Regions from separate parts of the Streptomyces sp. NPDC033131 genome, predicted to be linked through region 2. Evidence: riboswitches for the same ligand, from Rfam matches in the RefSeq annotation. Region 2 holds a riboswitch; each other region holds the start of a gene.
What was found. Region 2 has a riboswitch for cobalamin ahead of ACZ5XS_RS02750 (ribonucleoside-diphosphate reductase subunit alpha). Riboswitches for the same ligand answer to the same signal wherever they lie in the genome.
Positions count from the first base shown of each region.

Region 1 (7,380 bases), on a different contig from region 2:
GGTGAAGACGAGCGCGAGCTTCTTGTCCTGGTTCGGCTTGTGCTTCAGCACCGCGTGCCGTACGGCGATCCCGGCGACCCGCGCGGCCCGCTCGGGGTCGGCGACGTACACGGGAACGTCGTCCGGGCCCTGCTCCTTGAAGGAGAAGGGGACCGTGATCAGCCGCCCGTCGAACTCCGGGATCGCGACCTGCATCGCCGCGTCCATGGGGGAGAGGGCGGCGTCGGACTCCTCCCAGGCGCTCTTCGAGGAGGTCAGGCACAGGCCCTGCAGCACGGGGATGTCGAGGTCGGCGAGCGCCCCGATGTCCCAGGCCTCCTCGTCGCCTCCGGCCGAGGCCTGCGAGGCGTGCGCGCCGCCGGCGGCGAGGACGGTGGCGACGAGGGCGTCGGCCTTCCCGAGGATCTCGTACAGCCCGGAGTCGGCGCCGCGCAGCGAACCGCAGTAGACGGGCAGGGCGTTGGCGCCCTTCGCCTCGATCGCGTCGCACAGCGTGTCCACGAAGGCGGTGTTGCCGCTGAGGTGGTGGGCGCGGTAGAAGAGCACGCCGATGCTGGGGCGGCCCTCGACGAACGCGCGCTCCCCATGGACGCCGTACTCCGGCATCTTCTGCGGCTCGACGAACCCCTCACCCGTCAGCAGCACGGTGTCCGACAGGAACCGCGCGAGCTCGGTGAGGTTGGCGGGCCCGCCCTCGACGAGGTACCGCAGCGCCTCGGCCACCACACCCGCAGGCACGGACGACTCGGCCATGAGCTCCGCGTCGGGCACGGTCTCACCGCCGAGCAGGACGGTCGGAATGCCCGAGGCCTTGAGAGCGGCGAGCCCGTCCTCCCAGGCACGCTTGCCGCCGAGCAGCCGTACGACGGCGATGTCCGAGCCCTCGAGGAGCCCCGGCAGTTCCTCCGCGACATCGACCCGGGTCGGATTGCCGATCCGGTACGAGGCATCGGAGGCGGCCCGGGCCGCCAGCAGATCCGTGTCGGCGGTCGACAACAACAACACTGTGCTCATGCGGGCGCTCCCGGTGGAATGAAAGGCAGTCCTTGCGGCGCGCCGGACTCGATGAGCCGCCACAGCGCGTCCGTGTCCGCGTGCTGTTCGATCAGGTCGCCGAGCCGGTCGAGCTGCTCCTCGCGCAGCGCGGCGAACGAGGTGTCGGCCGCCGGCACGAAACGGCGGCCCGCGGCAGCCGCCACCTCGCGCAGGAAGGCCCGCCGGAAGCCGTCCGACTCCAGCGAGCCGTGCCAGTGGGTGCCCCAGGTGCCCCCGACCCGACAGCCGTCGAGGAACGGGTCACCGCCCCCGATCTCGGCGACCCCGTGATGGATCTCGTACCCCTCGACCTGCTCGCCGAGGGCCTCGCCGACGGGCCGGGTGAGGGTCTTCTCGCGGGCGAACCGCACCCGGACGGGAAGGAGCCGGAGCCCTTCGACATGCCCCTGCCGGCTCTCGACCTCGTCCTCGATGTGCTCGCCGAGGACCTGGAAGCCGCCGCAGATGCCGAGGATGGGCCTTTGTTCGGCGGCCCTGCGGACGAGAGCGTCGGCCAGCCCCCGCTCCCGCAGCCACTCCAGGGCCCGGACGGTCCCCCGGGTCCCGGGAAGGACCACGAGGTCGGCGTCGGCCAACTCCTCCGGCCGGTCCACGAACCGCACGACGACACCCGGCTCGGCGGCCAGCGCGTCGACGTCCGTGAAGTTGGACATCAGCGGAACCGCGCAGACGGCGACCCGCAGCACGTCCTCGCCGACCGGCGGGGCCACGACCGACTCCCTGACCGTCCCCCGCAGGGAGACCCGCAGCCCGTCCTCCTCGTCGATGCCGAGCCCGTGCCGGAAGGGCAGGACACCGTAGGTGTGCCGCCCGGTGAGCGAGTGCAGCATGTCGAGGCCGGGTTCGAGCAGGGACACGTCCCCGCGGAACTTGTTCACGAGGAACCCCGCGACGAGCGCCTGGTCCTCCGGTGAGAGCAGCGCGACGGTCCCGAAGAAGGAGGCGAAGACGCCCCCGCGGTCGATGTCACCGACGACGAGCACGGGCAGCCCGGCATTCCGGGCGATCCCCATGTTGACGATGTCGGTCCGCCGAAGATTGATCTCGGCGGGGCTGCCGGCCCCCTCACAGATCACCGCGTCATACGTGCCCCGCAACTCGGCGAGACAGTCGAGAACGGTCCCGAGAAGCTTCTGCTGCCGCCCCCCGTGATAGCCCCGCGCGCTGAGCTCGCCGACCGGCTTCCCGAGCAGCACGACCTGACTGCTCTGCTCACCGCCCGGCTTGAGCAGCACGGGGTTCATGAGTGTGGTCGGCTCGACCCGGCAGGCCTGCGCCTGCATGGCCTGGGCCCGCCCGATCTCGGCCCCTTCGCGCGTCACGAACGAGTTGAGGGACATGTTCTGCGCCTTGAACGGCGCGACCTTGACCCCTTGCCGCACCAGCCACCGGCAGATCCCGGCGGTGACGACACTCTTGCCGGCGTCGGAGGTGGTGCCGGCGACGAGAAGACCACCGCTCATCGGATACGCCCCCTGGTGAGAAACCGCCCGGCGACACTGACGCCGAGAGCCAGCAGGCCGACGCGCCGGGACAGCCGTACGGCCCGCTCGATGTCGGGTGTGGTGACGGCACGCCCGTCCCCGTTGAGTACGGGCCGGTGCTCCACCCGCCCCGCATAGGACAGGGTTCCGCCGAGCCGTACCCCGAGCGCCCCGGCGAACGAGGCTTCCACGGGGCCGGCGTTGGGACTCGGATGCTTCGCGGCGTCCGCCCGCCAGGCCCGTACGGCCCCTTGCGGATCCGGCCCCGCAAGCGCGGCCAGCACCGCGGTGAGTCGCGCTCCCGGCCACCCGGCGAGATCGTCGAGCCGCGCGGAAGCCCACCCGTAGCGCCGGTACCGGGGCGACTTGTGCCCGACCATGGCGTCGAGGGTGTTCACGGCCCGGAAACCGAGCAGCCCGGACACCCCGCCCACAGCTCCCCACACCAGCGCCCCGACCACCGCGTCGGACGTGTTCTCGGCAACGGACTCCACGACCGCCCGGGCGATCCCGTCGGCGTCGAGGGCCTGCGGGTCCCGTCCGCACAGGTGCGGCAGCCGGGCCCGCGCGCCGTCGACGTCCCCGGCCTCCAGCGCCCGCCCGATGACCCGGGCCTCCCGCGCGAGCGAAGTCCCCCCGACGGCGGCCCAGGTGGCGGCACCGGTCAGCGCGACGGAAGCGGCAGGTGACGTACGGACGGCCCGAACAGCAAGGCTTCCCAGGGCGACAGCACCCCCGGCACACACGACGGCGTGCAGGGCGCCCCACCCCCGGTGGTCCCGCCACAACACCCGTTCCACGGCACCCGCGGCCCGCCCGAACCCGGCGACCGGATGCCCACGGCGTGGATCGCCGAGCAGGAGGTCACCGAGAAGGCCGGCGGCGGCGCCGTACGCGAAAACGCGATCGGCACGCATGAACTCAGCCGACCGCTGTCACAGACAGGTCGCTGGGGTTGAACCTCGAACGGCAGCCGCGCATGGCGATATGTCCTCACTCAGGGTGTCCACGCCCTGGTTCGACGAGATCGGCGGTGAGAGTTCCTGGCTCCCGGGGGTTCCTACCCCGGTGACAGTGGCGGGACCGCGCCGGACTCACACCGGCTTCCTCTCCTACCGCCGTACATGGCTCGGGCAGTCCACCATGGGGTTGGAAGGGCCGTCAACTCGCTGTTGACCTGCGGGAGCGGAGTGTGCTGAGGCCCACATCGGGCGGTGCGGCGGGGCGCCCCACGGCACCCCGATCGGCCGGAATTCCCCTCGGGCGGGCATCGTCCGACGAACCGGCGGGGTGGGTCGCAAAAGCCCGCCCTGCCCGGACCGCTGATGAGGCGACCGGAGCAGGACGGGCCGGAAAGTGCGCGCGAGCCCTCAGGCCACGATCAGGTAGATCCCGTACCCCACGGCCGCCGCACAAGCCGCGAAGCACGCGTACGCGCCCGTGAGCGCCACGGCGGCCGTGTCACCCTGCGCGGCAGCCCGCTCGCGGCGGGACAGGCCCACGATGCCGAGGGTGAACAGGGCCACGAGGGCCACGGTGATCAGGAGGCTGATGCCGAAGACGGATCCGAGGGCCGCCCAGTCGATCTTCATGCTGGTTCTTCCTTCGTGCCGGTGGGTGCCTGGGTGGCGGGGCTCAGACGGTGGTCGCGGCCGACGGGGCCGCGGGGTCGGCCGCGGTGGCCGGGGCCGGGATGGTGGCCGTGAGGTCCTCGGTCACCGTGCCGCCGACGGGAGGCGGCGTCACGGCGGCCATGGCCGTGGTGACCACGCCGGCCGGCTCCTCGGTGTCGTTGACGTTCGTGTGGTCGACGACCTCGCGGCGCGAGAGCTTCCAGATCGCGGCGCTGGAGGTGATGAGGAAGACGGCTACGAGGGCCGTGCCCCAGGCGCCGAAGCCGGTCACGTACTCCGCGAGCGCGCCCACCAGGGCCGCGGCGGGCAGGGTCAGGCCCCACGCCACGAACATGCGGGTCGCGGTCGACCAACGGACCACGCCGCCCTTGCGGCCGAGGCCGGCGCCCATCACCGAGCCGGAGACGGAGTGCGTGGTGGAGAGGGAGAAACCGAGGTGGGAGGAGGCCAGGATGACCGTGGCCGCGCTGGTCTGGGCGGCGAAGCCCTGCTGCGGCTGGAGGTCGGTCAGGCCCTTGCCCATGGTGCGGATGATGCGCCAGCCGCCGAGGTAGGTGCCGAGCGCGATGGCGATACCCGCGCTGAGGATGACCCACATGGGCGGGTCGGAGTCGGGGGCGACGGCGCCGCCGGCGACCAGGGCGAGGGTGATGATGCCCATCGTCTTCTGGGCGTCGTTCGTGCCGTGGGCCAGGGAGACCAGGCCGGCGGAGGCGATCTGGCCGGAGCGGTAGCCCTTCGCGGCGGCCTTGCCGTCGGCCTTCTTGCCGAGGGAGTAGGACAGTCGCGTGGCCAGCATCGCCGCCAGGCCCGCCACGATCGGAGCGGCGATCGCCGGGATCAGAACCTTGGTGACCAGGACGTCACCGTGCACGCCGCCGAAACCGGCCGAGGCGATGGTGGCGCCGATGAGGCCGCCCATGAGGGCGTGCGAGGAGCTGGAGGGGAGCCCGACCAGCCAGGTCAGCAGGTTCCAGAGGATCGCGCCGACCAGGGCGGCGAAGATGACCTCGGGACGGATGCCGGTCTCGTCGACGAGACCCTTGGAGATCGTGTTGGCGACCTCCACGGAGAGGAAAGCGCCTACAAGGTTGAGCACGGCGGACATCGCCACCGCGACCTTGGGCTTGAGCGCACCGGTCGAGATGGTGGTGGCCATCGCGTTGGCGGTGTCGTGGAAACCGTTCGTGAAATCGAACGCGAGTGCGGTTACTACCACAATCGCGAGGATCAGCGAGAAGTTTTCCATTTACCCAGGCAATCGTTCGAGGTCATTGGCCAGATGAACGTAGGTAACCTGGGTGAACGGAAGATGAACTGAGCAGGGCTGCACGGTGACCGGATTCGGCGATTCCCGCTCCATCGGGCTCCAGTTGATCCGCGCGGCCCCGCCGCCGCGGGGTCAGTCGCCTCTGGCGAACTTCCGCAGCAGGCTCTGGGAGCCGTTGAAGAGATTCTGGTCACCCGGCAGGCCGCCGCCGTTGTCGTACTGCCAGATGGTCCAGAACGACCAGCCGGCAGGCAGCGCTCCGGGGTCTGCCGCGTCGTAGCGGGCGATCCACAGAGCGTGATCCGAGGCGAAGGCGCGGCTGCCGCCGGTGCACGTGTTCCACCAGTGGGCGGTCGTGTAGATCACCGGACGGCGACCGATGAGCCGCTTGACCTCGTCGCTGAACGACGTGATCCAGCTGACCATCTTCGGCTTGGTCAGGCCGTAGCACTTGTGCTTCTCGTCGTACGGGTTGTATTCGATGTCGAGCGCGGGCGGCAGCGTCCAGCCGTCCGCCCTCCATCCGCCGCCGTGGCCCACGAAGTGCGCCGCCTGCGCCGCGCCGGACGACGTGTGGGGCAGGGCGAAGTGGTACGCCCCGCGGATGATGCCCGCGTCGCGCGCTCCGTTGTACTGCCGGCTGAAGTACGGGTTGCGGTAGGTGGTGGACTCGGTCGCCTTGACGTAGACGAACGTGGCGCCCTTCGCCCTGGCCTTCTGCCAGTCGACGTCCTTCTGGTGCGAGGAGACGTCGTGCCCCTTCGGCAGGCTCGCGGCCGAGCCGGGCGTTTCGGCGAGGGCCGTTCCCCCGATGGTGAGGGCCGCCACGGACACCGCCAAGGCGCGGACGTGGCGGCGGGCCGGACTGCGATCACGGGCCATGTGTCCCCCCGGAATGGCGACGTGCATGACAAAGCTCCCAGAGATTACTGGAAGATCATCGAATCTCCGGTGATGTCCGCCCAAGCGACCAAAGAAGCCTGTGTGTGACCACATGTGTCCTTTCGGAGCTGCCGGTTCCGGCCTGAAGTGCCCTCGCCCGGGGGCAGACCGACGCCGTGCCTGGCAGGATCGCCGCATGGCTGAGGAGCGGTGGGACTCGGAGGGCGTACGGGGCGGCCGGGAAGGCGCACCGGAAGTGCCGGAGCCGCGGGGGAGGAGTGTGCGTCCCGAGGAGGCGCACGCCTGGGAGGCGCTCGTCGCGACGGCCCGGCGGACGGTGTCCGACGGACTGGTCGTCGGCACCTCCGGCAACGTCTCGGTACGCGTCGAGGACACCGTCCTGGTCACACCGTCGGGCGTCCCCTACGACCGGCTCGCGCCGGACGACGTCACCGGCGTCGACCTCGACGGCCGGCAGGTCCTCGGCACCCTCGTCCCCACCAGCGAACTGCCCATGCACCTCGCCGTCTACCGCACCACCGACGCGCTCGCCGTCGTCCACACCCACGCCGTGCACGCCACGGCCGTCTCGACCCTCGTCCCCGAGCTCCCGGCGATCCACTACATGACCGCCGCGCTCGGAGGCTCCGTCCGGGTCGCCCCGTACGCCGCCTACGGCACCGACGAGCTGGCCGAGAACATGCTCCACGCCCTCGCGGACCGCTCCGCCTGCCTCCTCCAGAACCACGGCACCCTCACCCACGGCACCACCCTGGACCAGGCCTACGACCGCACGGCCCAGCTGGAGTGGATGTGCCGCCTGTGGCTGACGGCGTCCTCGGTACCGGGCTTGTCACCGACCCTGCTGTCCGAGGCACAGCTGGCGGAGACGGGCGAGCGGCTACGGGGCTACGGCCAGCGCGCCTGAGCCGCGGCCCGCGCGACGGACTCCCCTCCCGGCCTGCCGGGAAGAGCCCCGGCGTCCCCCGGGACGCTCCACCCCAACCCACCGGGACGAGCCACGCCGTCCCGGCAGGGGGTCACCGCATCTGCT
Region 1 covers NZ_JBVIPA010000017.1:50,837-58,216, reverse strand. Annotated here, with positions in the region: gene cobN (cobaltochelatase subunit CobN) at 1-1,014, opposite strand, end outside; gene ACZ5XS_RS22360 (cobyric acid synthase) at 1,011-2,519, opposite strand; gene ACZ5XS_RS22355 (cobalamin biosynthesis protein) at 2,516-3,457, opposite strand; cobalamin riboswitch at 3,559-3,698, opposite strand; gene ACZ5XS_RS22350 (hypothetical protein) at 3,911-4,132, opposite strand; gene ACZ5XS_RS22345 (inorganic phosphate transporter) at 4,176-5,423, opposite strand; gene ACZ5XS_RS22340 (lysozyme) at 5,577-6,326, opposite strand; gene ACZ5XS_RS22335 (class II aldolase/adducin family protein) at 6,523-7,254, shown strand.
Region 1: it holds a riboswitch for cobalamin, as region 2 does, so the genes downstream of both, ACZ5XS_RS22355 (cobalamin biosynthesis protein) here and ACZ5XS_RS02750 (ribonucleoside-diphosphate reductase subunit alpha) in region 2, are expected to answer to the same signal.

Region 2 (7,380 bases):
TCGATGCACTCGTAGACACCCGCGATCGACGCGATGGTGGCGGTCGGCGCGATCGCGAGGAGCAGGGCGTTGCGCATGCCGGTCACGGCGACGCGGGCCCGCAGGGCCGCCCAGCGCTCCGGCCAGGTCAGTTCGACGTCGTAGTGGTCGGGATGCAGAACCCCCTTGGCCGTACGGGTCTTGTCCCAGGCCGGCAGCGGGCCGTTGCGCTCGGCCAGGTCGGCGGAGGCCTCGTACGCGGCGAGCATGATGCGCTCGGCGATGCGGGTGGAGAGCTGACGGGCCTGTGGCGAGTCGAAGTGCAGCCGCAGCTGGAAGAAGACGTCCTGGAGGCCCATCACGCCGAGGCCCACCGGGCGCCACCGGGCGTTGGAGCGGCCCGCCTGCTCGGTCGGGTAGAAGTTGATGTCGACCACGCGGTCGAGGAAGGTGACGGCGGTGCGGACGGTCTCGTCGAGGCGGTCCCAGTCGATGTCCCCGGCCGTCCGGTCGACGAACGCGCCGAGGTTCACCGAGCCCAGGTTGCAGACCGCCGTCTCCCCGTCGTCCGTGACCTCCAGGATCTCCGTGCAGAGGTTGGAGGAGTGCACGACATGACCCGGCTCGGCCGTCTGGTTGGCCGTGCGGTTGGCGGCGTCCTTGAAGGTCATCCAGCCGTTGCCGGTCTGCGCGAGGGTGCGCATCATGCGGCCGTAGAGGTCGCGGGCCGGGATGGTCTTGCGGGCGAGGCCCTTTTCTTCGGCCTCGCGGTAGGCGGCGTCGAACTCCTCGCCCCACAGGTCGACCAGTTCCGGCGCGTCGGCGGGGGAGAACAGCGACCACTGCGCGTCCGCGTTCACACGGCGCATGAACTCGTCCGGGACCCAGTGCGCGAGGTTCAGGTTGTGCGTACGGCGGGCGTCCTCACCGGTGTTGTCGCGCAGCTCCAGGAACTCCTCGATGTCGGAGTGCCAGGTCTCCAGGTAGACCGCGGCGGCGCCCTTGCGCCGGCCGCCCTGGTTCACGGCGGCGACCGAGGCGTCGAGGGTCTTCAGGAACGGGACGATGCCGTTGGAGTGGCCGTTCGTGCCGCGGATCAGGGAGCCCCGGGAGCGGATGCGGGAGTAGGCGATGCCGATGCCGCCCGCGTGCTTGGAGAGCCGCGCGACCTGGTGGTAGCGGTCGTAGATGGAGTCCAGCTCGTCCTTCGGGGAGTCGAGGAGGTAGCAGGACGACATCTGCGGGTGCCGGGTGCCGGAGTTGAAGAGGGTGGGGGAGGAGGGGAGGTAGTCGAGACGGCTCATGAGCCGGTAGAGCGCGGCGACTTCGTCGAGAGCCCTGACCGTGTCGTCCTCGGCGAGCCCGGACGCCACCCGGAGCATGAAGTGCTGCGGCGTCTCGATCACCCGGCGGGTGATCGGGTGCCGGAGCAGATAGCGGCTGTGCAGCGTGCGCAGGCCGAAGTAGCCGAACCGGTCGTCGGCGTGCACGTCGACCAGGGCGTCGAGGCGGTCGGCGTGGACCCGTGCGAACTCGGCCGTACGGTCCGCGATGAGGCCCTCGCGGTGGCCCACCGCGACCGACTCCCTGAAGGACGTGACGCCCTGGGAGGCGGCTTCCGCGCGGATGTTGACGGTCAGCAGGCGGGCGGCGAGCCGCGAGTAGGCGGGGTCCTCCGAGATGAGGCCGGCGGCCGCCTCGGTGGCCAGCTCGCGCAGTTCCGTCCCATCCGCCCGCGCGGACCGGCCGCGGAGCGCGGCGGCGGCGACCCGGCCGGGGTCGGCGTCGGGGAGGTCGGCGGTCAGCTCGGTCAGGGTCCGCAGCAACACGGTCCCGGGACCGTCGTCGGCCACCGGGGTCACTGAAGCCGGATCTGCTGGCGCGATGGTCACGTGGGGCTCTCCCTCGCTCGGCACGGGGGCCCTGCGGAGGGCAGGCGGCAGCACACGAGCGCACGCGGCGTCGCGTCCAGCCGGCCCATTCCACGAGGCCCGGACGTCATGGCACCCGGACCTGATGGCCGGGCGCGCTGTCGACAGGTCCTCGGACTGACTCTCGTGCCCGTATTTACGCGCATGAGTACACCGTTGCGGGACAGTTCCGGATTCGCACCGGATTCCCCTGCGACGACAGCGAGCATGAGCATACATCTTGTGCCGGGCGGCGACAGCACCCCCATATGTTGTGTCGCGCCGGTTTCGGAGTGTCAACTGGTCGGTGTGGAGAGTGATCTCCTCGACGTCCCCTCGCGGCCGTCGGAGGCAGGCGGGGAAACGACGACGGGCCGCCGGATCACTCCGGCGGCCCGTGCTGACGTACGACTCAGTGCGTGGTGCCCGCGGTCGCCGGCGGCAGCTCCACCTGGACGCCCGGGTCGCCGGCGTCCGCCGTGTAGTCCGCCGGGGACGTCTCGTCGATGCCCTCGGGGGCCTTGAGCGCCTTCAGGACGAAGGTGAGGACCACCGTGACGGCGACGTTGAGGAGGAACGCGGTCAGGCCGATGTAGCCGATCTCCCCGATGCCGGGGATCTCCTTGGACGAGCCGCCGAAGTGCTTCTGCGTCGGCGAGGCCACGCCGTACGCGGCGACCGTGCCGTAGATCATGCCGACCGCCCAGCCGGCGAGCAGGGCCCAGCGGTGGAACCAGCGCGTGAACAGGCCGCCGACCAGGGCGGGGAAGGTCTGCAGGATCCAGATGCCGCCGAGCAGCTGGAAGTTGATGGCGACCGTCTTGTCCATGGTGAGGACGAAGGCCAGCGCGCCGACCTTCACCAGCAGGGACACCAGCTTGGAGACCTTGGTCTCCTGCGCCGGCGTGGCGTCCGGCTTGATGAAGTCCTTGTAGATGTTGCGGGTGAAAAGGTTCGCGGCCGCGATCGACATGATCGCCGCCGGCACCAGCGCGCCGATGCCGATCGCCGCGAAGGCCACGCCCGCGAACCAGTCCGGGAACATGTTCTCGAACAGCTGAGGGATGGCCAGCTGCGGGTTGGCGACGTCGACACCGCTCGCGATGGCCATGAAGCCGAGCAGGGCGAGCAACCCCAGCATCAGCGAATACAGCGGCAGGATCGTGGTGTTGCGGCGGATCACCTCACGGCTCTTGGAGGACAGCGTCGCCGTGATCGAGTGCGGGTACATGAACAGCGCCAGTGCGGAGCCGAGCGCGAGGGTCGCGTACGTCCACTGGCCGGCCTCGGGCGGGACCAGTCCGCCCGCCTTGGCGGCGGTGTACTTCTCGTTCGCCGAGGCGAAGATGTCGTCGAACCCGCCCAGCTTGATCGGGATGTAGATGATCGCCACCGCGATGACGATGTAGATCAGCGTGTCCTTCACGAACGCGATCAGCGCGGGCGCGCGCAGCCCCGAGGAGTAGGTGTACGCCGCGAGTACACCGAAGGCGATCAGCAGCGGCAGGTCCTTGACGAACCAGTTGGTGTCCTCGCCACCGCCGACGCCCATCACGTCGAGAACGGCCTGGATGCCGACCAGTTGGAGCGCGATGTACGGCATCGTCGCCAGGATGCCGGTCACGGCCACGGCGAGGGACAGGCCCTTCGAGCCGAAGCGGCCGCGCACGAAGTCCGAGGTCGTCACGTACCCGTGCTTGTGCGAGACCGACCACAGGCGCGGCAGGAACGTGAAGATCAGCGGGTAGACCAGGATCGTGTACGGCACCGCGAAGAAGCCGGCCGCGCCCGCCGCGTAGATCGCCGCCGGTACGGCGACGAAGGTGTACGCCGTGTACAGGTCGCCGCCGAGGAGGAACCAGGTGACCCAGGTGCCGAACGACCGGCCGCCCAGGCCCCACTCGTCGAGGCTGTGCTCGTTCTCGGCCTTGCGCCAGCGTGCGGCCAGGAAGCCCAGGACGGTGACGGCCAGGAAGAAGAAGATGAAGACGGCGAGTGCGACGCCGTTCACGCCCTCGTTCACTTGTCGGCACCTTCCTGACGGCCGCTCTGGTCACGGCGCCACAGCTTGTACGCGATCATCGTGAGCGCCGTGGAGATCAGCACCCATGCCATCTGGTACCAGTAGAAGAACGGGATGCCGATGAAGGCGGGGTCGGTCTTCGCGTACGAACCCACCCACAGCATGGCCACGAAGGGGGCGAAGAGGCAGAGCGCGATGACCACGCGGACCGGTGTCACCACCGGTGGTCTCATTTCAGGCGCATTGGACATACCGCGGCTCCGTCCCCTCGTTGATCACCGGTGCGATGCGCAGGCAATCTAGGCGACGGTGTCAGGAGAGCGGAAGCCCTCGTCCGTATATCGGTATGTGGTGGTTCTGTGCTCCCTCGGCGCTGTTTCCGCCCTCGGCAGCAGGGGAATGCCTGCCGGAATCCCTAGTCCTGGGGCCTCTTGAGGCGGGCGACGAACTTGTAGCGGTCGCCGCGGTAGACGGACCGCACCCACTCCACCGGCTCGCCCTGCCGGTCCAGCGAGTGGCGGGACAGCATCAGCATCGGCAGGCCGACGTCGGTGCCGAGCAGGCCGGCCTCGCGCGGGGTGGCCAGCGAGGTCTCGATGGTCTCCTCGGCCTCGGCGAGATGGACGTCGTACACCTCGGCGAGCGCGGTGTAGAGGGACGTGTACTTGACCAGGGACCTGCGCAGGGCCGGGAAGCGCTTCGCGCTGAGGTGGGTCGTCTCGATGGCCATCGGCTCCCCGTTGGCCATGCGCAGGCGCTCGATGCGCAGCACCCGGCCGCCGGCCGTGATGTCGAGCAGGCCGGCGAGGCGGTCGTCGGCGGTGATGTAGCCGATGTCGAGCAGCTGGGAGGTGGGTTCGAGGCCCTGGGCGCGCATGTCCTCGGTGTACGAGGTCAGTTGGAGCGCCTGCGAGACCTTCGGTTTGGCGACGAAGGTGCCCTTGCCCTGAATGCGTTCCAGGCGTCCCTCGACGACCAGCTCCTGAAGAGCCTGGCGCACGGTGGTGCGCGAGGTGTCGAACTCGGCGGCCAGCGTGCGCTCGGGCGGCACGGGGGTGCCGGGCGACTGCGTCTCCGTCATGTCGAGCAGATGCTTCTTCAGGCGGTAGTACTTGGGCACGCGCGCGGTACGGACGATCGCCCCACCCTCGTTCTCCGCACTGCTGACGTCGGTGCTCATGCTCTGCCTTCCCGGCTCCGGGTGCCGAAGCGGCCGACATCCCGTCGGCCACGGCTCACATCGTGGCACGGCAGCGTACCGGGATCTCCCGCGCGCTGCGTGATCTCCTCTGTATACCCCTGAGATCGCTGCTGGTCTAGTCCACCAGGCCTCCTTCCCTCGCGGGTGGTCGCCGGAACTGGTCCGTCCGATCTGTCGCTTGTCTGGCGCTTGCGGAATGAAAGGTCCCTGCATATCTCGGTACCGCAACGGACGCCCGGAGCCTGCTGGAACACCCTTGACAGCCCTATTGGTCTGGGCCAAGCTCCCCCTACTGGTCTACACCATTGGTCCAGGTCCCGGCCCCATGGGCGGTAGGTGCGTTCGACGCCGTTCACCGCAGGGAGCAGGGGGGTTTATGGCATCCCTGAGGAGGGTGGCGTGAAGCGCAAGCTGACAGCCGCGATCGGTATCGCGGGCATGATGGTCTCCATCGCGGCGTGCGGGGGCGACAGCGGCAGCGGGGACTCGGACAAGAGCGGCGCGGACGCCAAGGAGCTGACCGTCTGGCTCACCGTCGACGCGCAGAACAACTGGCCGGAGCTGGTGAAGGCGGCCGACGCCGCGGTCATCAAGGCGCACCCCGGCATCAAGATCAACCACGAGTACTACGGCTGGCCGGACAAGAACGCGAAGCTCGACGCGGTCCTCGCCACCGACAAGGCCCCCGACGTGGTCGAGATGGGCAACACCGAGATGCTGGGCTACATGGTCAAGGGAGCCTTCGCGCCCCTGGACCCGGCGAAGTTCGACAACTCCGCCGCCTGGCTGGACGGCCTCAAGGCCTCGGTGACGTACGAGGACAAGACCTACGGCGTCCCCTACTACGCCGGCGGCCGGGTCGCCAACTGGCGCAAGGACCTGTTCGCCTCCGTGGGCGTCAAGTCCGTCCCGAAGACGTACGACGAGCTCACCGCCGCCCTGGACAAGCTCCAGAAGGACAAGGGCGACAAGTTCAGCGCCTGGTACCAGCCCACCCGTGACTGGTACGCGGCCATGTCCTTCGTCTACGACGCCGGCGGCTCGATCGCCGTCGAGTCCGGCGGTCAGTGGAAGGGCAACCTCTCCGCGCCCGAGTCCCTCAAGGGCCTCGAGGAGTTCAAGAACGTCGTCGACGAGTACATGCACGGCGACAAGACCAAGGACGAGTCCGACCGCTACATCGTCTACGGCCAGGGCAAGTCCGGCATGATCTTCGCCCCCGCCTGGGAGGGCGCGACCGCCGCGGCGAAGGAGAACGACAAGACCGGCAAGCTCGCGGGCAACGTCGAGAACTTCGTGATGCCCGGCCCGTCCGGCAAGAGCCTCCCCGTCTTCCTGGGCGGCAGCGACCTCGCCGTCCCGGTGAAGTCCGACGCGCAGGCCGTGGCCGCCGAGTGGATCAACGCGTTCACCAACTCCACCGGCCAGAAGGGCCTGATGGCCAAGGGCAACCTGCCCAACAACAAGACCGACCTCGCCACCCTGAAGAACGACCCGGCGACGGCGGTCCCGGCCACCGCGGCCGAGTCCAACTGGTTCGTCCCGATGGCACCGGGCTGGGGTCAGGTCGAGAAGGCCCAGATCCTGCAGACCATGCTGCAGAGCATCGGCACCGGCAAGAAGTCGGTCGAGGACGCCGCGAAGGACGCGGACACCGCGATCGACAAGGTCATCAACAACAAGTGACCGGACGCAGGGCCCCGTTCGACCCCGGGAGCATCCGGGGGCGGGGCCCTGCTTCCCGTACGACCCGCCGGGTGGGCGTACGAGGGCTTCGGACGACCCGAGGGACCGCTGAGGAGCGCGCGGATGAGTGCCGACACGACCACCCCTGCCAAGGTGCCGCCACCGCGGCAGGCACCGCCACCACCGGCCGTGGCGAAGAAGCCGCCCAGAGTCCGGACTTCCGGCCAAGCGGGTACCCCCTGGCTCCTGCTCGCCCCCTGCCTCCTGATCCTGGCGCTCGTCCTCGGCTATCCGCTGGTCCGCCTGGTCGTCCTGTCCTTCCAGACGTTCGGGCAGTCCCAGCTGTGGGGCTTCCTGCCGGCCGAGTGGGTCGGGTTCGACAACTTCACGGGTGTGCTCGGCGACGCCGAGTTCTGGGCCGTCGTGGTCCGCACGATCGTCTTCGCGGCCGGCTGCGTGATCTTCACGATGGTCGCCGGCATGCTGATAGCGCTGCTGCTCCAGCGGGTGTCCGGCTGGGTGAAGACGCTCATCAACATCGCGCTGGTGGCCAGCTGGGGCATGCCGATCATCGTCGCCAC
Region 2 covers NZ_JBVIPA010000001.1:616,440-623,819, forward strand. Annotated here, with positions in the region: gene ACZ5XS_RS02750 (ribonucleoside-diphosphate reductase subunit alpha) at 1-1,871, opposite strand, end outside; cobalamin riboswitch at 1,997-2,125, opposite strand; gene mctP (monocarboxylate uptake permease MctP) at 2,302-3,912, opposite strand; gene ACZ5XS_RS02760 (DUF3311 domain-containing protein) at 3,909-4,163, opposite strand; gene ACZ5XS_RS02765 (GntR family transcriptional regulator) at 4,328-5,092, opposite strand; gene ACZ5XS_RS02770 (extracellular solute-binding protein) at 5,513-6,799, shown strand; gene ACZ5XS_RS02775 (carbohydrate ABC transporter permease) at 6,923-7,380, shown strand, end outside.

Region 3 (7,380 bases), on a different contig from region 2:
TCGATGAGGCCCGCACCCACGCCCAGCCGGCGGGCCGAGTCGTGGTTGCCGGAGATCATCACGGTGGGAACGCCGAGGTCGGCGAGGCGGTGCAGGGCGTCGTCGAACAGCTCGACCGCGGCGAGCGGCGGCACCGCGCGGTCGTACACGTCCCCCGACACGACGACCGCGTCCACGCCGCGCTCGCGCACGGTCGTGACGAGATGGCCGATGAACTCCGCCTGGGCTCCGAGCATGTTCACCCGGTGAAACGCCCGGCCGAGATGCCAGTCGGAAGTGTGCAGCAATCTCACAAATCCACTCCGACCCGCATATCTCCCCCTGCAACTCCCCTGGAACCAGCACGAACCGATACAAGCTCGCCGTCAGCATCCACCACGCTAACGCCTGTCGGCACCTGATCCACCACGAACCTCGGACCGTCACGCCCATCCGACAGCAGATGACAGGGAATGTCCTTGATGCGCTGATTGGCGAAGTGGCCGCGCCGGCTGTGGGGTCAGGCGTCCCCGTACGCCTCCCCGCCCAGTTCGAACCCGGCCGTTCCCGCGGTCGTGTCCGCGAGCCATGCCCGGAAGGCCTCGACGTCGGCGTCCGGCAGGCCGATCTCGATCGTGACCGCCTCGCCGTAGCGCACGTCCCGTACCTGGCGGCCCGTCGCCCGCAGGTCGTTGTGGACCTTGCCGGCGCGCTGGTGGTCGACCGTCACCGTGGCCAGCCGGAAGCGGCGGCGGGTGAGGGTGCCGAGGCTGTCCAGGGCCTCGCCGACCACTCCGCCGTAGGCCCGGATGAGCCCGCCCGCGCCGAGTTTGACGCCGCCGTAGTAGCGGGTGACGACGGCGACGACGTACCGCATGTCGCGGCGCAGCAGCATCTGCAGCATGGGGACACCCGCGGTACCGCCGGGCTCTCCGTCGTCGCTCGCCTTCTGGATCGCGGCGTCGGCGCCGATGACGTACGCGAAGCAGTTGTGCGTGGCGTCCGCGTGCCGCTTCCGGATGCCCGCGACGAAGTCCTGGGCCTCCTGCTCGGTGGCCGCCGGGGCGAGGGCGCACAGGAAGCGGGAGCGGTTGACCTCGGTCTCGTGCACGCCCGCGCGGGCCACAGTGCGGTACTCGTCCTGCATCGGGCCACCCTATGCGGGCTGGTCCGCCTCCCCGTCCTCGGCCGTCTCGCGGTCACTTCTTCTTGCCGCGCGCGACGATCACGTCCGTCAGCAGGGCCGTGCCCGGGGCGAGGTCCGACCAGACGGTTCCGCGCCAGGCGAGTACCGCGATCGCCGAGGTCGGGAACTTCAGGCGGACCTCGTCCAGCGCGTCGTCGAGGCCGTCCCCCGCGAGGTCGAGGACCAGTTCCTCCAGGCCGGGGTTGTGCCCCGTCAGCAGCAGCGTGTCGACCTGTGCGGGCGCCTCGTGCACGACGGCCAGCAGATCGGAGACGTCCGCCGCGTACACCCGCCTCTCGAACCGCACCGGCGGCGGTGTGCCCCACTGCGCGGAGGCCAGCTCCCAGGTCTGCCGGGCGCGCACGGCGGTGGAGCACACGGCGAGGTCCGGCAACAGGTCCGCCTCGGCGAGGGCCCGGCCCGCGGCCGGCGCGTCCCGGCGGCCGCGCGGGGCGAGGGGGCGTTCGTGGTCGGGGACGCCCTGGGGCCAGGCGGACTTGGCGTGCCGCAGGACGAGCAGGTGACGCAGCGGGCCCGCTCCCGCCCGGGCGATCACGCCGCCGATCCCACGTCGCGGGTGAGTTCGAGACCCAGGAGACGGTCGGCGTAGGCGTACGTCTCGAAGCGGGCGCCTTCCGGCAGGTCCGAGGTCTCCACCGACCCGAGGACGCGGAGCACCGCGCACACGTCCAGGTCGTCCTCCCAGGCGGTACGGAGCTCTTCGCGCACCTCCTCGGGAATCGCCCGCGACGGCTTGCGCGCCCAGTCGGCGACCGCGCGCCGCCACCGTACGAGGGTCTCGCGGGCCTCACCCAGCGCGTCCGCGTCGAGCCGCACGGGCTCGCTCCGGTGCCGGGAGAGCAGCGCGAGGCGTACGTCGGCGGGGTCGGCGCCCTCCGGGATCGGGATCGCGGGGGATGCCTGGTCCACGGGGCCGACGGTGACGCGGACGCCGTCGGGGGCGGGCCCGTTCTCGGCCACCACGTGGATGACCTGGGCCTGCCCCGGCCCCGACGAGACCCCCGCCTCCCGGCTGTCCTCGAACGGCCGGATGCCGAGGGCCGCCGCGGCCGCCCGCAGTTCCGCCTGCTGCGGCTCCCCCGTCAGCAGCGCCCAGACGGGCGTGCCACCGATTTCGAGGGCCCGGAACAGGACGTCGGCGACGAGCAGCACCCGCAGCGCGGTGGTGTCGCCGCCCGCCACATGGGCGTGGACGCGGGTCAGACCCCGGCGGGCGGGGGCGGGGTCGACGGGCTCGCCGGTTCGGTCGTCGATGATGCGCAGCACGAAGTGAGCGTAGGCGGGCGGACAGCACCGCGCCACCGCCTGACCGAACACCCGTTCAGGTCAGCGTGCCCAGAAACCGCACATGCGGCCGCTCCTCGGGCCCCTCCCGGGTCACGGCGGCCCGCACTCCGTACACCTCGGCGATGAGCCGCTCGGTCAGGACGTCGCCCGGGGTACCGCCCGCCACGACCCGGCCGGTGTGCAGGACGACCACCCGGTCGCAGTACATCGCGGCGAGGTTGAGGTCGTGCAGGGCGACGACGGTGGTGACCGGGAGGGCGGTGACCAGGGACAGCAGGTCGAGCTGGTGGTGGATGTCGAGGTGGTTGGTGGGTTCGTCGAGGAGGAGTTCGCGGGGCTCCTGGGCGAGCGCGCGGGCGATCTGGACCCGCTGGCGCTCACCGCCCGACAGGGTGTGCCAGGGCTGGTCGGCGCGGTCGCCGAGCCCGGCACGGTCCAGGGCCGACCGAACGGCCCGCTCGTCGTGGGCGGCGGCGGGCGTCCAGGCGCGGCGGTGCGGGACCCGGCCGAGTCGTACGACGTCCAGGACCGTCAACTCGACCTGGGTGTCGGCCTGTTGCTCGACCACGGCGAGGCGCCGGGCGACCTCGCGGCGGGGCAGGCCGGCCAGGGGCGTGCCGTCGAGCGTGACGACACCGGCGCTCGGACCGAGCAGGCCGGCCAGCACGCGCAGCAGTGTGGACTTGCCGGAGCCGTTGGGGCCGAGGAGGCCGACGGTGGAGCCCTGGTCGGGCGCGAGGGTGACGCCGTCGAGGATGAGGCGACCGTCGGCTCGACGGCTCACGCGGTCGGCGCGCAGGCCGCCCGTGGCCGTGGCGCCGGGCACGTCGGATGCCGTGCGCACGGTCTCCTTCACCGCACCCTCCGCGTCCGGTACAGCACCGCCACGAAGGCCGGTACTCCGATCAGGGACGTCACCACACCCACGGGCACCTCCTGCGGGTCGAGAACCGTGCGGGCCAGCGTGTCGACCCACACCAGGAAGACCGCCCCGGCCAGCGCGGTGACCGGCAGCAGCCGGGCGTGGCCCGGGCCGACCAGGGCGCGGGCGGCGTGCGGCAGCACCAGGCCGACGAAGCCGATGGCGCCGGCCGAGCTGACCAGCGCGGCCGTGAGCAGGGCCGTGACGCACAGCAGCACCAGACGGGTGCGGGCCACCGACACCCCGAGGGCGGCCGCCGCGTCCTGCCCGAAGGCGAAGGCGTCGAGGGTGCGGGCGTACGACAGGCAGACCACCAGGGCCACGGCCAGGACGGCGAAGCACACCCACACGTCGGTCCAGCCCGCCCCGCCGAGCGAGCCGAGGAGCCAGAAGAGGACGCCCCTGGTGGTCTCGGCGTCGGCCGCGGTCATCACGATGAACGAGGTCAGAGCGGAGAAGAGCTGCATGGCGGCGACGCCGGCGAGGACCACCAGGTCGGTGCTGCCGCCGAGCGTGTGGCTGAGGAACAGCACGAGCGCGAAGGACACCAGGGCGCCCAGGAACGCGCCCGCCGGGACGGACACCGCGCCCCCGCCGACGCCCAGCACGACCACCAGCACGGCCCCGGTCGACGCGCCCGAGGACACTCCGAGGACGAAGGGGTCGGCGAGCGGGTTGCGCAGCAGCGACTGCATCACCGCCCCGCACACGGCGAGTCCGGCGCCGCACACGGCCGCGAGGAGCGTGCGCGGCAGTCTGAGCTGCCACACGATGCCGTCCCGGATCGGTGTCAACTCCGAGGTTCCGAGGCCCAGATGGGCCGCGACGACGGACCACACGTCGGCGACCTCGATGTCGGCCGGGCCGATGGTGATGGCGAGGGCGAGGGAGCAGCACAGCAGGACCGTCCCGGCCGCACCGAGCAGGACCGCCCGGGCGGTCACTTCACGAGCCCGAAGTCGCGCAGGCCCGCCGCGACCTTCTCCACGCCCTCGATCGTGCGGATGGTCGGGTTCATGGCCTGCCCGCTGAGCTGGACGTACCGCCGGTGCCGGACGGCGGTCATGTTCCTGGTGACCGGGTTGGACTCCAGGAAGGCGATCTTCTTCCGGGCCGACTCGGCGGTCTGCGACTTGCGGGTCAGGTCGCCGATGACGAGGACGTCGGGGTCGCGGTCGGCGACCGTCTCCCAGTTGATCTGCGGCCATTCGTCGTGCGTGTCGTCGAAGACGTTCCTGGCACCCAGGGAGCGGGTGATGACGCCGGGAGCGCCGCAGCAGCCCGCCATGTAGGGCGACTCGGAGTTGGCGAACCAGTACAGGAGGGTCACGTCGGAGGCGTCGATGCCGGCGGTCGCCCTGGTCATCCGCGCCTCGAGTTGCCCGACGAGTTTCTCGCCCCGTTCCCTCACCCCGAAGACGGCGGCGAGGTCCCGTATTTCGCCGTAGACGGCCTCGGCGGTCAGGGGCTCGGAGCGTGCGCCGTCCCCGTCGCCGGAGTTGTCCTTGCCGGCGCAGTCGGACGGGGAGACGTAGGTGGGCACGCCCAGCTTCTCGAACTGCTCGCGCGAGGCCACTCCCCCCTTCCCCAGCGTGGAGACGAAGGAGGCGGCGACGAAGTCCGGCTCGGCGTCCAGGACGCGCTCGAAGGAGGGGTTGTTGTCGGCGATCCGCTCCACGGTGGCGTTCGCCTTCTCCAGGCCCTTCATCACGGGGTCGGTCCAGGTCGCCGTGCCCGCCATCCGGTCGGCCAGCCCGAGGGAGAGCATGATCTCGGTGGTGCCCTGGTTGAGGGAGACGGCCCGCTCGGGCGGGGCCTCGACCCGCACCGTACGGCCGCAGTTGTCGAGGCTGACGGCGGCCTTCGCATCGGTGGTGGCGGCGTCGCCGCAGCCGGTCAGGAGCAGGGATCCGGCCGTGAGCAGGGCGGAGGGAAGGGCAAGGCGTGCTGTCTGCACGGAGTGGTCCTCGATCGTCGAGGGCTCGAACGCGGAGCCCGGTCGTACGGTGCTCCCCCGCCGTATGTCACCGCGAGGGCCGCCAGCAGGTCTTCGGACTCGGGATCGTCCGGTCGGGGCGCCTTCCCAGACGACATACGCGTCGTCCAGTGGCCGAGGCCCCGCCCGTCACCCTCACCGCTGCGCGTCAGCTCCGGATTCGCACCGGATTCCCTGACCCACGTGTCATGGGTTCGACTGGCCCCGGCAAGCTATCACGGAGGGGAATCACCGGTCGCGGCGCGCTGTTGTGCCAGAGGTCAGAGCGTTCACGAGCCCCAGGGAGACCCACGGTGTACGGCGACGAGGCAACGGTCCGCAAGATCCTCACCGGGCTCGGCGACACCTGGGCCGTGGTCGGCCTGTCGTCGAACCGGCAGCGCGCCGCGTACGGCGTGGCCGAGGTGCTCCAGCGCTACGGCAAGCGGGTCGTCCCGGTGCATCCCAAGGCGGAGACCGTCCACGGGGAGCGCGGGTACGCCTCGCTCGCGGACATCCCCTTCGACGTGGACGTCGTGGACGTGTTCGTGAACAGCGACCTCGCCGGGGCGGTCGCCGACGAGGCGGTGGCGAGGGGTGCGCAGGCGGTCTGGTTCCAGCTCGGGGTCATCGACGAGGCCGCGTACGACCGCACCCGGGCCGCGGGCCTGGAGATGGTGATGGACCGCTGCCCGGCGATCGAGATCCCCCGCCTGGGCTGACGGACGCTCTCGCCGCCACCTGCCCGCGGCGTCCGTCCACGATCCGCGAATCGCTCCGGGACGCACCGACATAATGTTCGGGTGACCTCCACCCCTTCCCCCGACTCCGGTGCTCCGCAACGCTTTCCGGTCGTCGTCGTGGGCGCCGGGCCCGCCGGGCTCACCGTCGGCAACATCCTGCGGGCCGCCGGCGTCGACTGCCTGGTCCTGGAGACGGAGACGCGCGAGTTCATCGAGCAGCGGCCGCGGGCGGGCGTCATCGAGGAGTGGGCCGTGCGCGGGCTCCAGCAGCGCGGTCTCGTGGACACCCTGCTGCAGCGCGCGCAGCTCCACACCGAGTGCGAGTTCCGCTTCGGCGGTGAGCGCTTCCGCTTCTCGTACGTCGAGCTGACGGGGACTCACCACTTCGTCTATCCGCAGCCGCTGCTGGTGACGGACCTGGTGCGCGAGTACGCGGACGTGCGCGGCGGGCAGGTGCGGTTCGGTGTGCGGGGCGTCCGGCTGCACGACCTGGACACCGACCATCCCTCGGTGTCCTACGTCCCGGCGGAGTCGGGCGAGCGGGAGGTCGTCGCGTGCGACTTCGTCGCGGGGTGCGACGGGGGGCGCGGGGTGAGCGGTGGCGCCCTGCCCGAGCAGGCGCACATCTCCCGGCACGACTACGGCATCGGCTGGCTGGCGCTGCTCGCCGAGGCGCCTCCGTCCAACGACTGTGTCGTGTTCGGCATCCATCCGAACGGCTTCGCCGGGCACATGGCCCGCAGCCCCGAGGTGACCCGGTACTACCTGGAGTGCCCGCCCGGCGACGACCCGGAGAACTGGTCGCACGAACGCGTCTGGTCCGAGCTCCAGGAGCGGCTCGCGGCCACGGGCCTCGGTCCGCTCACCGAGGGGCGGCTGATCGAGAAGCGCGTCCTGGACATGCACAGTCACGTGGTCGAACCCATGGTGTTCGGCCGGCTCTTCCTGGCCGGGGACGCCGCCCACCTGACCGCCCCCATCGCGGCGAAGGGCATGAACCTCGCTCTGCACGACGCCTTCCTCCTCGGCGACGCCCTCGCCGGGTACCTCACCCACGGCGACGAGTCCGGCCTGGACGGCTATTCGGAGGCGTGCCTGCGGCGGGTGTGGGACTACCAGGAGTTCTCGCAGTGGCTCTCCGAGGTCTACCACGGCACCTCGTCGGGCGACCCCTACCGCGCGGGCACCACCTTCGCCCGGCTCCGCCGTCTGTTCACCTCGCCCGCCGCCGGGGCGGCCTTCGCCGAGCAGTATCTGGGCACGGCCA
Region 3 covers NZ_JBVIPA010000005.1:230,175-237,554, forward strand. Annotated here, with positions in the region: gene ACZ5XS_RS09810 (exonuclease SbcCD subunit D) at 1-293, opposite strand, end outside; gene ACZ5XS_RS09815 (YigZ family protein) at 500-1,126, opposite strand; gene ACZ5XS_RS09820 (SixA phosphatase family protein) at 1,179-1,721, opposite strand; gene ACZ5XS_RS09825 (hypothetical protein) at 1,718-2,452, opposite strand; gene ACZ5XS_RS09830 (ABC transporter ATP-binding protein) at 2,508-3,317, opposite strand; gene ACZ5XS_RS09835 (FecCD family ABC transporter permease) at 3,326-4,339, opposite strand; gene ACZ5XS_RS09840 (ABC transporter substrate-binding protein) at 4,336-5,352, opposite strand; cobalamin riboswitch at 5,417-5,609, opposite strand; gene ACZ5XS_RS09845 (CoA-binding protein) at 5,685-6,092, shown strand; gene ACZ5XS_RS09850 (4-hydroxybenzoate 3-monooxygenase) at 6,174-7,380, shown strand, end outside.
Region 3: it holds a riboswitch for cobalamin, as region 2 does, so the genes downstream of both, ACZ5XS_RS09840 (ABC transporter substrate-binding protein) here and ACZ5XS_RS02750 (ribonucleoside-diphosphate reductase subunit alpha) in region 2, are expected to answer to the same signal.

Region 4 (7,380 bases), on a different contig from region 2:
GGACAGGCCGGTGATCGTGAGGTTGTAGAAGACCTTGCGGACCGGGTTGGAGAACGCCCACTGGTAGGCGAAGTTCATGAACGTCCCGTCGAGGGTGTCGAACAGGCTCATGCCGGCGGCGAACAGGAGGGGCAGGGAGAGGATCGCGTACCAGGGCAGGCCGGCCGCCGCGCCCGACCCGGCCATCACCATCAGGGTGACCTCGGTCGCGGTGTCGAAGCCGAGGCCGAAGAGGAAGCCGAGCGGGTACATCTGACCGGGCCGGGTGATGGACTTGGTGAGGCGGCCCAGGATGCGGTTCATGAATCCCCGCGAGTCCAGGTGCTGTTCGAGCTCCTTCTCGTCGTAGGCGCCCGCCCGCATCGCCTTGAACACCTTCAGGATGCCGAGCAGGGCGGCCAGGTTGAGGGCGGCGATGAGGTAGAGGAACGTGCCGGAGATCGTCGTACCGAGGACGCCGAGCACCTGGTGGGTGCCGGAGTCCTCGTTCATGACCTTTCCGGCGAGCTGGGTGCCGCCCGCGATCAGCAGGGCGAGGAGCACCACCACGCTGGAGTGGCCGAGCGCGAACCAGAAGCCCACCGACACCGGGCGCTTGCCGTCGGCCATCAGCTTGCGGGTGGTGTTGTCGATCGCGGCGATGTGGTCGGCGTCGAAGGCGTGCCGCATGCCGAGGGTGTAGGCGGTGATGCCGAGGCCGATACCGAAGGCCTTGTCGCCGACCTCGTAGTGCCCGGGGACGACGAGGAGGAACAGGATTCCGAAGGCGACGACGTGCAGTGCGGCGACGGCCGACATGAGGCCGGCGGTCTTGAGGGTGTCCTCGCGGCGCCACTTGAAGGACGTCGGGGCGGGGACGGGCGCAGACTTCTGGGCAGGCTTGGGCAGGGTCATCCGGTCACGCTCCAGCACCTCGTGGATCAACTCGTGAGATGCCGTGGCCGGTCTCCTGGCTTACGGGTCGTACGTGTCCGTTCCTGCCTTCCCGGTCGTGCTCGACCAGTGGCCCGGCTGGCGCCGGACGGGACGGAAACTCCCCGATCACAGTGGCGAGGGCCGCTCCGGCATGGACCCCCTGAGGGGTCGTCACCGGCTTCCCGAGCACCACGGCCCGCCCACCGTAGGGTTGCAGGCGGTCTCCTGCATAGCTGCGTACCTGCGCAGGTATGGAAGATCACATGGGGGTGCCTGCGAGGATGGCGGCATGCATCTCGTTCCGGCCGACCGAGCGGATCGCCGAACCATCGACGGGCATCGGGTGTGCGACGCGATCGCCGCGATCGGCGATGCGGGTCATGTACGCACCTGGGCCGACCGCTTCTCCCTGCTCGCCGATCCCAAGCGGCTCGCGCTGCTGCTCGCCCTGCACCGGACCGGCCCGCTGGCCGTATCCGACCTGGCGATCGCCACCGGCATGAACGACCCCGCCGTGTCGCAGGCACTCAGGCTGCTGCGGGCGGCGGGTGTCGTGGAGGGCGAGAAGGAGGGAAGGATCGTGCGCTACCGGGTGGTGGACGCCGACATCGCCTCGCTGCTGAAGCAGTGTGCGACCAGCCCGTCTGGGGGTCCCCCCTCTGGGGGATTTTGAGGACGAGGCCCTTCGGGCCGAAGCGGGGTCTGGGGGCGCAGCCCCCAGGGACGGGACGGGAAGGGGCGGCGGGGGCGAATCCCGTGTCCTCAGCCCGAAGCCGGACGCCGGCCGGGCTGAAACAGCCCGACCGGCGCCGACCACACCGACTGCGCCTGATTACGAGCGGGCGGCCTTGCGACGCCGCGTCGCCAGCACGATGCCCGCACCGCCCGCGAGCAGCACCGCCGCACCGATGGCGATCGGCCCGGTCGCGCTGCTGCCACCGGTCTCCGCGAGGTTGTCGCCGCCGCCGTTCGGGGTGGCGGCGGGAGCGGTGGTGGACTCGGAGGCAGACGGGCTCGGGGCCTCGGTGGACGGCGAGGGGGACTCGGCGGGGGGCTCCGTCGCCGGGGGAGTCGTCTCCTCCGCCGGCGTCGAGGGCTCGGTGGCCTCCGGGGTCGACGGGGTCGGCGTCGGGGTGGCCGGCGGCTCGGACGGAGCCGTCGTGCAGTCCTTCGTGCCGCCGTTCCAGGCAGCGATCAGCTTGTCCTTGATGACCGGGCGGTCCGGACCCTTGGGCAGGTCGCCGTGGACGAAGCCGTCATCGGAGTCGAGGACGCCGTCGAACTTGACCGCGCCGCGGTAGAGGTCTATCTGCGCGAAGCAGCCCGCGTCCGGCACCGCGATGTCGAGGGTGTCGGTCTGGCCCGGCTTGACGGTCACCGTGTCGAAGTCGACGAAGACCTGCTCGCCGGAGGTGCCGAAGGTGGCGCCGTGGGCGAGGTAGGAGGCCAGGGAGGCCGTGCACGTGCTGGCGTCGCCGGCCGTGCGGACCTTGATGTGGACCTTGCCGTCGTCGGTCGGCTTGAGGTTCTGGTCGTCGACCTTGACCGAGTCGTAGAAGCTCGTGCCGTCCAGCGAGAACTGGCAGCGGTCGGTCCCGGTCTCCGTGCCCGCGCCGGTGCCGGGCTTGTAGGTGCCGCCGGAATTCCAGCCGTCGCCACCGGGCGTGCCGGTGGCCCAGGCGCCGGAAGCGGCGGCGACGGAGGCGGAACAAAGGACGAGTGCCGCGGCGCCCGTCCCCAGCAGGCGGCGCGCGGTGACACGTCTGACTGTCGACATGCGGATCCCATCGGATGTGTGTGAGGGGTGGTGAAGTGCTTTGCAGCAGCTCTGAGAAACACTGGGCTCATTGGTCACATGCGCCACAGTGTTCGCACATCGTGGATCTCCCAGCGGAACGCTGTCAACCTGCGGATATGCAGAGGGAGTTCAGGACTCCCTCACAATTCCGACACACAGGGAATGAACCGCTCCGGACGGCGTTCGAGTTCGCTTTCCCGACAATGTGGACAGATACCTGAGTACCGTTGCCACCGTCACGACCGCCACGAGGGAGAACGCCGCGTGACCGACGCGAACCCCGAGCACCGACTCCACCTTCCCGACCTGTCCTCCAGGAACCCCGACTGGTGGCGGCAGGCCGTCGTCTACCAGGTCTACCCCCGCAGCTTCGCCGACGCCGACGGCGACGGGCTCGGTGACCTGCGCGGGATCACCCGGCGTCTGAACCACCTCGCCGCACTGGGCGTCGACGCCCTGTGGCTCAGCCCCTTCTACCCCTCCGAACTCGCCGACGGCGGCTACGACGTCGCCGACCACCGGGACGTCGACCCCCGCCTGGGCACCCTCGACGACTTCGACGCGCTGGCCGCCGAGGCCCACCGCCTCGGCCTCAAGGTGATCGTCGACCTCGTCCCCAACCACACCTCCCACCGGCACGCCTGGTTCCGGGAAGCCCTCGCCGCGGCTCCCGGCTCGTCCGCCCGCGACCGCTACGTCTTCCGCGACGGCCGTGGCGGCCACGGCGAACTCCCGCCCACCGACTGGCAGTCCGTCTTCGGCGGCAGCGCCTGGAAACGGGTGCCGGACGGCCAGTGGTACCTGCACCTGTTCGCCCCCGAACAGCCCGACCTGAACTGGGACAACGAGGAGGTCCGCGCCGACTTCCGCACCACCCTGCGCTTCTGGTCGGACCGCGGGGTCGACGGCTTCCGCGTCGACGTCGCCCACGCCCTCGCCAAGGACCTGGAGGAACCGCTGCGCGACCTCGGCGCCCCCGAGCTCAGCAGCGAGGAGGCGCTGCCCCGCTTCCCGCCCGGCAGCCACCCCTTCTTCGACCGCGACGAGGTCCACGAGATCTACCGCGACTGGCGCAAGATCCTGGACGCCTACCGCCCGCCCCGTATGGCTGTGGCCGAGGCCTGGGTCCAGGGCGCCCGGCGCGTGCGGTACGCCCGCCCGGACGAGCTCGGCCAGGCCTTCAACTTCGAGTATCTGAAGGCCGGCTGGGACGCTGCGGAGCTGCGCCAGGTCATCACCGACTCGCTGGCCACCGCGTCGGAGGCCGGCGCCTCCGCCACCTGGGTGCTGTCCAACCACGACGTCGTGCGGCACGCCTCCCGCCTGATGCTCCCGCCCGGCACCGACGACAACGCCTGGCTGCTGTCCGGCGGTCACGCCCCGGCCGTCGACCTGGCCGAGGGCCTGCGGCGAGCCCGCGCCGCCACGCTCCTGATGCTGGCGCTGCCGGGATCCTCGTACGTCTACCAGGGCGAGGAACTCGGCCTGCCCGAGGTCGCCGACCTGCCCTTCGAGGTCCTCCAGGACCCGATCTGGGAACAGACGGGACGCGTCCGCAAGGGACGGGACGGGTGCCGGGTGCCGCTGCCGTGGACGAGCACGGGACCGTCGTACGGCTTCGGCGCGGGCGGTGCCTGGCTGCCGCAGCCGGAGAGCTTCGCGTCCTACGCCGTCGAGGCGCAGGACGGGGTCGAGGGCTCGACCCTGGAGCTCTACCGCAGGGCCCTCAGGCTGCGCCGCAAGCTGCTGGAGGGCGAGACGCTGACCTGGACGGCCGGCGGCCCGGACGGCGTGCTGGACTTCACCCGCAACGACGGCTGGCGGTGTGTCGCCAACCTGTCGGGCACGGCCGTACCACTGCCGCCGGGCGAAGTGCTGCTCGCGAGCCGCCCGTTGGAGGACGGGCGGCTCGGCCCGGACACGACCGTCTGGCTCGCTCCCTAGGGACCGGCCACCCCGCCGACGGACTCAGGGGGTGATGGTCGGCGTCGCGGTCGCGGTCGGCGGAGGGGTCAGGACGATCATCGGCTCGCCGGGCTGGGGCGCCGGCGGAGTCATGTCGCTCTGGGGCAGCTTCGGCGGGGTGGTCTGCTGGAAGAGGGCCTGGTCGAAGTTGACCAGGTTGGTCTTCTCCATGACCGTGATGTGGTCCAGGACGGTGTTGTTGGCCTGGTCGGCCAGCTGCCGCACCAGCGAGTTCTTGGTGGTGGAGCGGATCTTCGCGATGGTGTTGAAGATCGAACCGTGCGTGATCCGCAGGATGTTCGCGAAGTTCGAGTCGAACGCGTTGCCGGTCGGCGAGGAGTCGATCTGGTTCACGAACGCGAGCTGCTGCGGGCTCGCCACGTTCGGCAGGGTGATGTTCAGCAACGGGCCGATCTTGCGGCAACTGGCGTCCAGTGCCGCGTGGCCGTCGATGAGGTGCTCGGACGCGGTCTTGACCTCCGGGGCCGTCCCCTTCTTCAGGCCGATCACGCCGAGGGGGTACTCCCACAGCCCGGCCGCGCGCACTGCGACCACGAAGGCACGGTCCTGCTCGGTCAACGGCCCCCACTGCGTCTGCGCGATGACCCTGTCCTGCGCGCTGGACACGGTGTCCAGGCCGAGCATCGAGGGGTAGGCGAGCGCACCCAGGGTCAGTGTGAGGGCACCACCCACGAAGAGAGTTCCCATCGAGTTCCGCGAAAGTCGCACCGTGTCTCCTGCCCGGTAGGGGTCCCGCCGGCAGGCGGGTCGGACGCTCAGAGATACGGACACGGAAGCGTCAAGAACCTTTTGAATTGGTAAAATCTTCGGCGCGGGTGCGCGGGAGTCCTACGACGGGATCCCGGCACCTCGCCCGTGGATCCGTATGGCCGTACCGCCTCGCCCGTACGGCCCACAGCACACGCCACCCGCCCGGACGGGCCGCGAGAATCGCACGCGTCGGGGTCCACGACGTCCGGTGAGGAGCGGTGCCGACGATGAGCATGGCGAACAAGGCGACGAGGGTCGCGCTGGCGGGGATCGCGGTGGTGGGCACGCTGGCCGTGTCCGGTCTGTCGCCGGAGGCCGCCGCGCATGGGCGGGAGCTGTGGGGAGAGGTGACCATCGTCCCCGGACGGGAGGGGGTCGTCGAGGTCTCGGAGTACGCCGGGGCGGCGACGCCGGGCACCGGGTCCGCGCTCACCCTGACGGCGCCCGACGACAGCGCGGTCACGGGCGTGCCGCTCACCGGCAACGGCTATCGCGGGGCGGTGACGTCCGGCGGGAGCGGCGGGACGTACACCTTCACGGGGGTCGCGGAGACCACGGGCGCCACCGGGTCCGGGGCGGCGGCCCAGGCGTGGCGGGGGCGGGTCTTCCCCTTCGTCCTGGCCGTGGATCCGGACGCGGTGCCGGGGACGCGGCTGCGGGGCTGCGCGCTGCGGCTCACGGACGCGCGGGGTGCGGTGCGGGAGCGGGGCACGTGCGAGGTGACCGTCGGCCTGCCCGGCCCCACGCTGACCCGGCCCGAGTCGGGAGTACCGCTGCCGGAACGGCCGGAGTTGGCCGGTACGGCGTATCCGGGGTCCCAGGTCACCGTCCGGGACGCCCTCGAGAGCGAGGTCTGCGCGGCGACCGCGGCGAGTGACGGCTCGTGGTCCTGCGTGCCGGGCGCGGCACTTCCCGCGGGCGCGGGCCGGCTTCAGGCGACGGCCGCGCTGAACGGCGTGAGCGCGGCGAGCGAGCAGATCGCCATCACGGTGGGCGTCAGCTGACGAGCGCCAGCTCGTGCGAGGTGCTGTTCAGCCGCCGCCCGCCCGTCTCCGTGCAGGTCACGATGTCCTCGATCCGGACGCCGAAGCGGCCGGGCAGATAGATGCCGGGCTCGATGGAGAAACACATCCCGGGTACCAGCGGCCGCCGTTCGCCCGCCACGAGGTACGGCGGCTCGCGCGTGGTGACACCGATGCCGTGGCCGGTGCGGTGGACGACGTACGCGCCGTACCCGGCGTCCTCGATCACCGTGCGGGCCGCCTTGTCGATCTCCGCGCACGGCACGCCCGGCCGTACGGCCTCGAAGGCGGCCTGCTGGGCCCGGCGCACGATGTCGTGCACCGCGCGTTCCTCGTCGGTGGGCCGGCCCACGTGCACGGTCCGCGTGGTGTCCGAGCCGTACCCGTCCTTCAGGCCCCCGAAGTCCAGGACCACCATGTCGCCGTTCTCGATGGTGCGTTCGCCGGCCGCGTGGTGCGGGTCGGCCCCGTTGGGCCCGGAGCCGACCACGGTGAAGTCGACCTGGCCGTGGCCGTGCGCGAGCAGCAGGCGGGCGAGGTCGCCGGCCACGTCGGTCTCCCGGCGCCCGGCGAACCGTACGGCGAGGATCTCCTCGTACGTCGCGTCCGCCGCCGCACCGGCTGCGGCGAGCCGCGCCAGTTCGTGCTCGTCCTTGACGGCCCGCAGCATCGGCAGCGACATGCTCAGCGCCCGGTACGTGGTGAGGGGCAGCGCCTCCTGGAGGCCGAGGAGGTGCAGGGCCCAGGTGGCGTCGGAGACGCCGTAGTGGCCGTTCGGTCGCAGCAGTCCGGCCGCCGCCGCGTACGGGTCCTGGCCCTCGCGCCACTCCGACACCCGCAGGGCGCCCGCGCCCGGGGCCGCCTCCGCGTCCGGGCGTTCTGGCGCCGGCACCAGCAGCCGGGGTTCCG
Region 4 covers NZ_JBVIPA010000027.1:39,117-46,496, reverse strand. Annotated here, with positions in the region: gene nicT (Nickel transporter NicT) at 1-894, opposite strand, end outside; cobalamin riboswitch at 923-1,124, opposite strand; gene ACZ5XS_RS29525 (ArsR/SmtB family transcription factor) at 1,205-1,588, shown strand; gene ACZ5XS_RS29520 (LAETG motif-containing sortase-dependent surface protein) at 1,748-2,692, opposite strand; gene ACZ5XS_RS29515 (glycoside hydrolase family 13 protein) at 2,978-4,657, shown strand; gene ACZ5XS_RS29510 (DUF4142 domain-containing protein) at 4,682-5,386, opposite strand; gene ACZ5XS_RS29505 (Ig-like domain-containing protein) at 5,677-6,453, shown strand; gene ACZ5XS_RS29500 (M24 family metallopeptidase) at 6,446-7,380, opposite strand, start outside.
Region 4: it holds a riboswitch for cobalamin, as region 2 does, so the genes downstream of both, nicT (Nickel transporter NicT) here and ACZ5XS_RS02750 (ribonucleoside-diphosphate reductase subunit alpha) in region 2, are expected to answer to the same signal.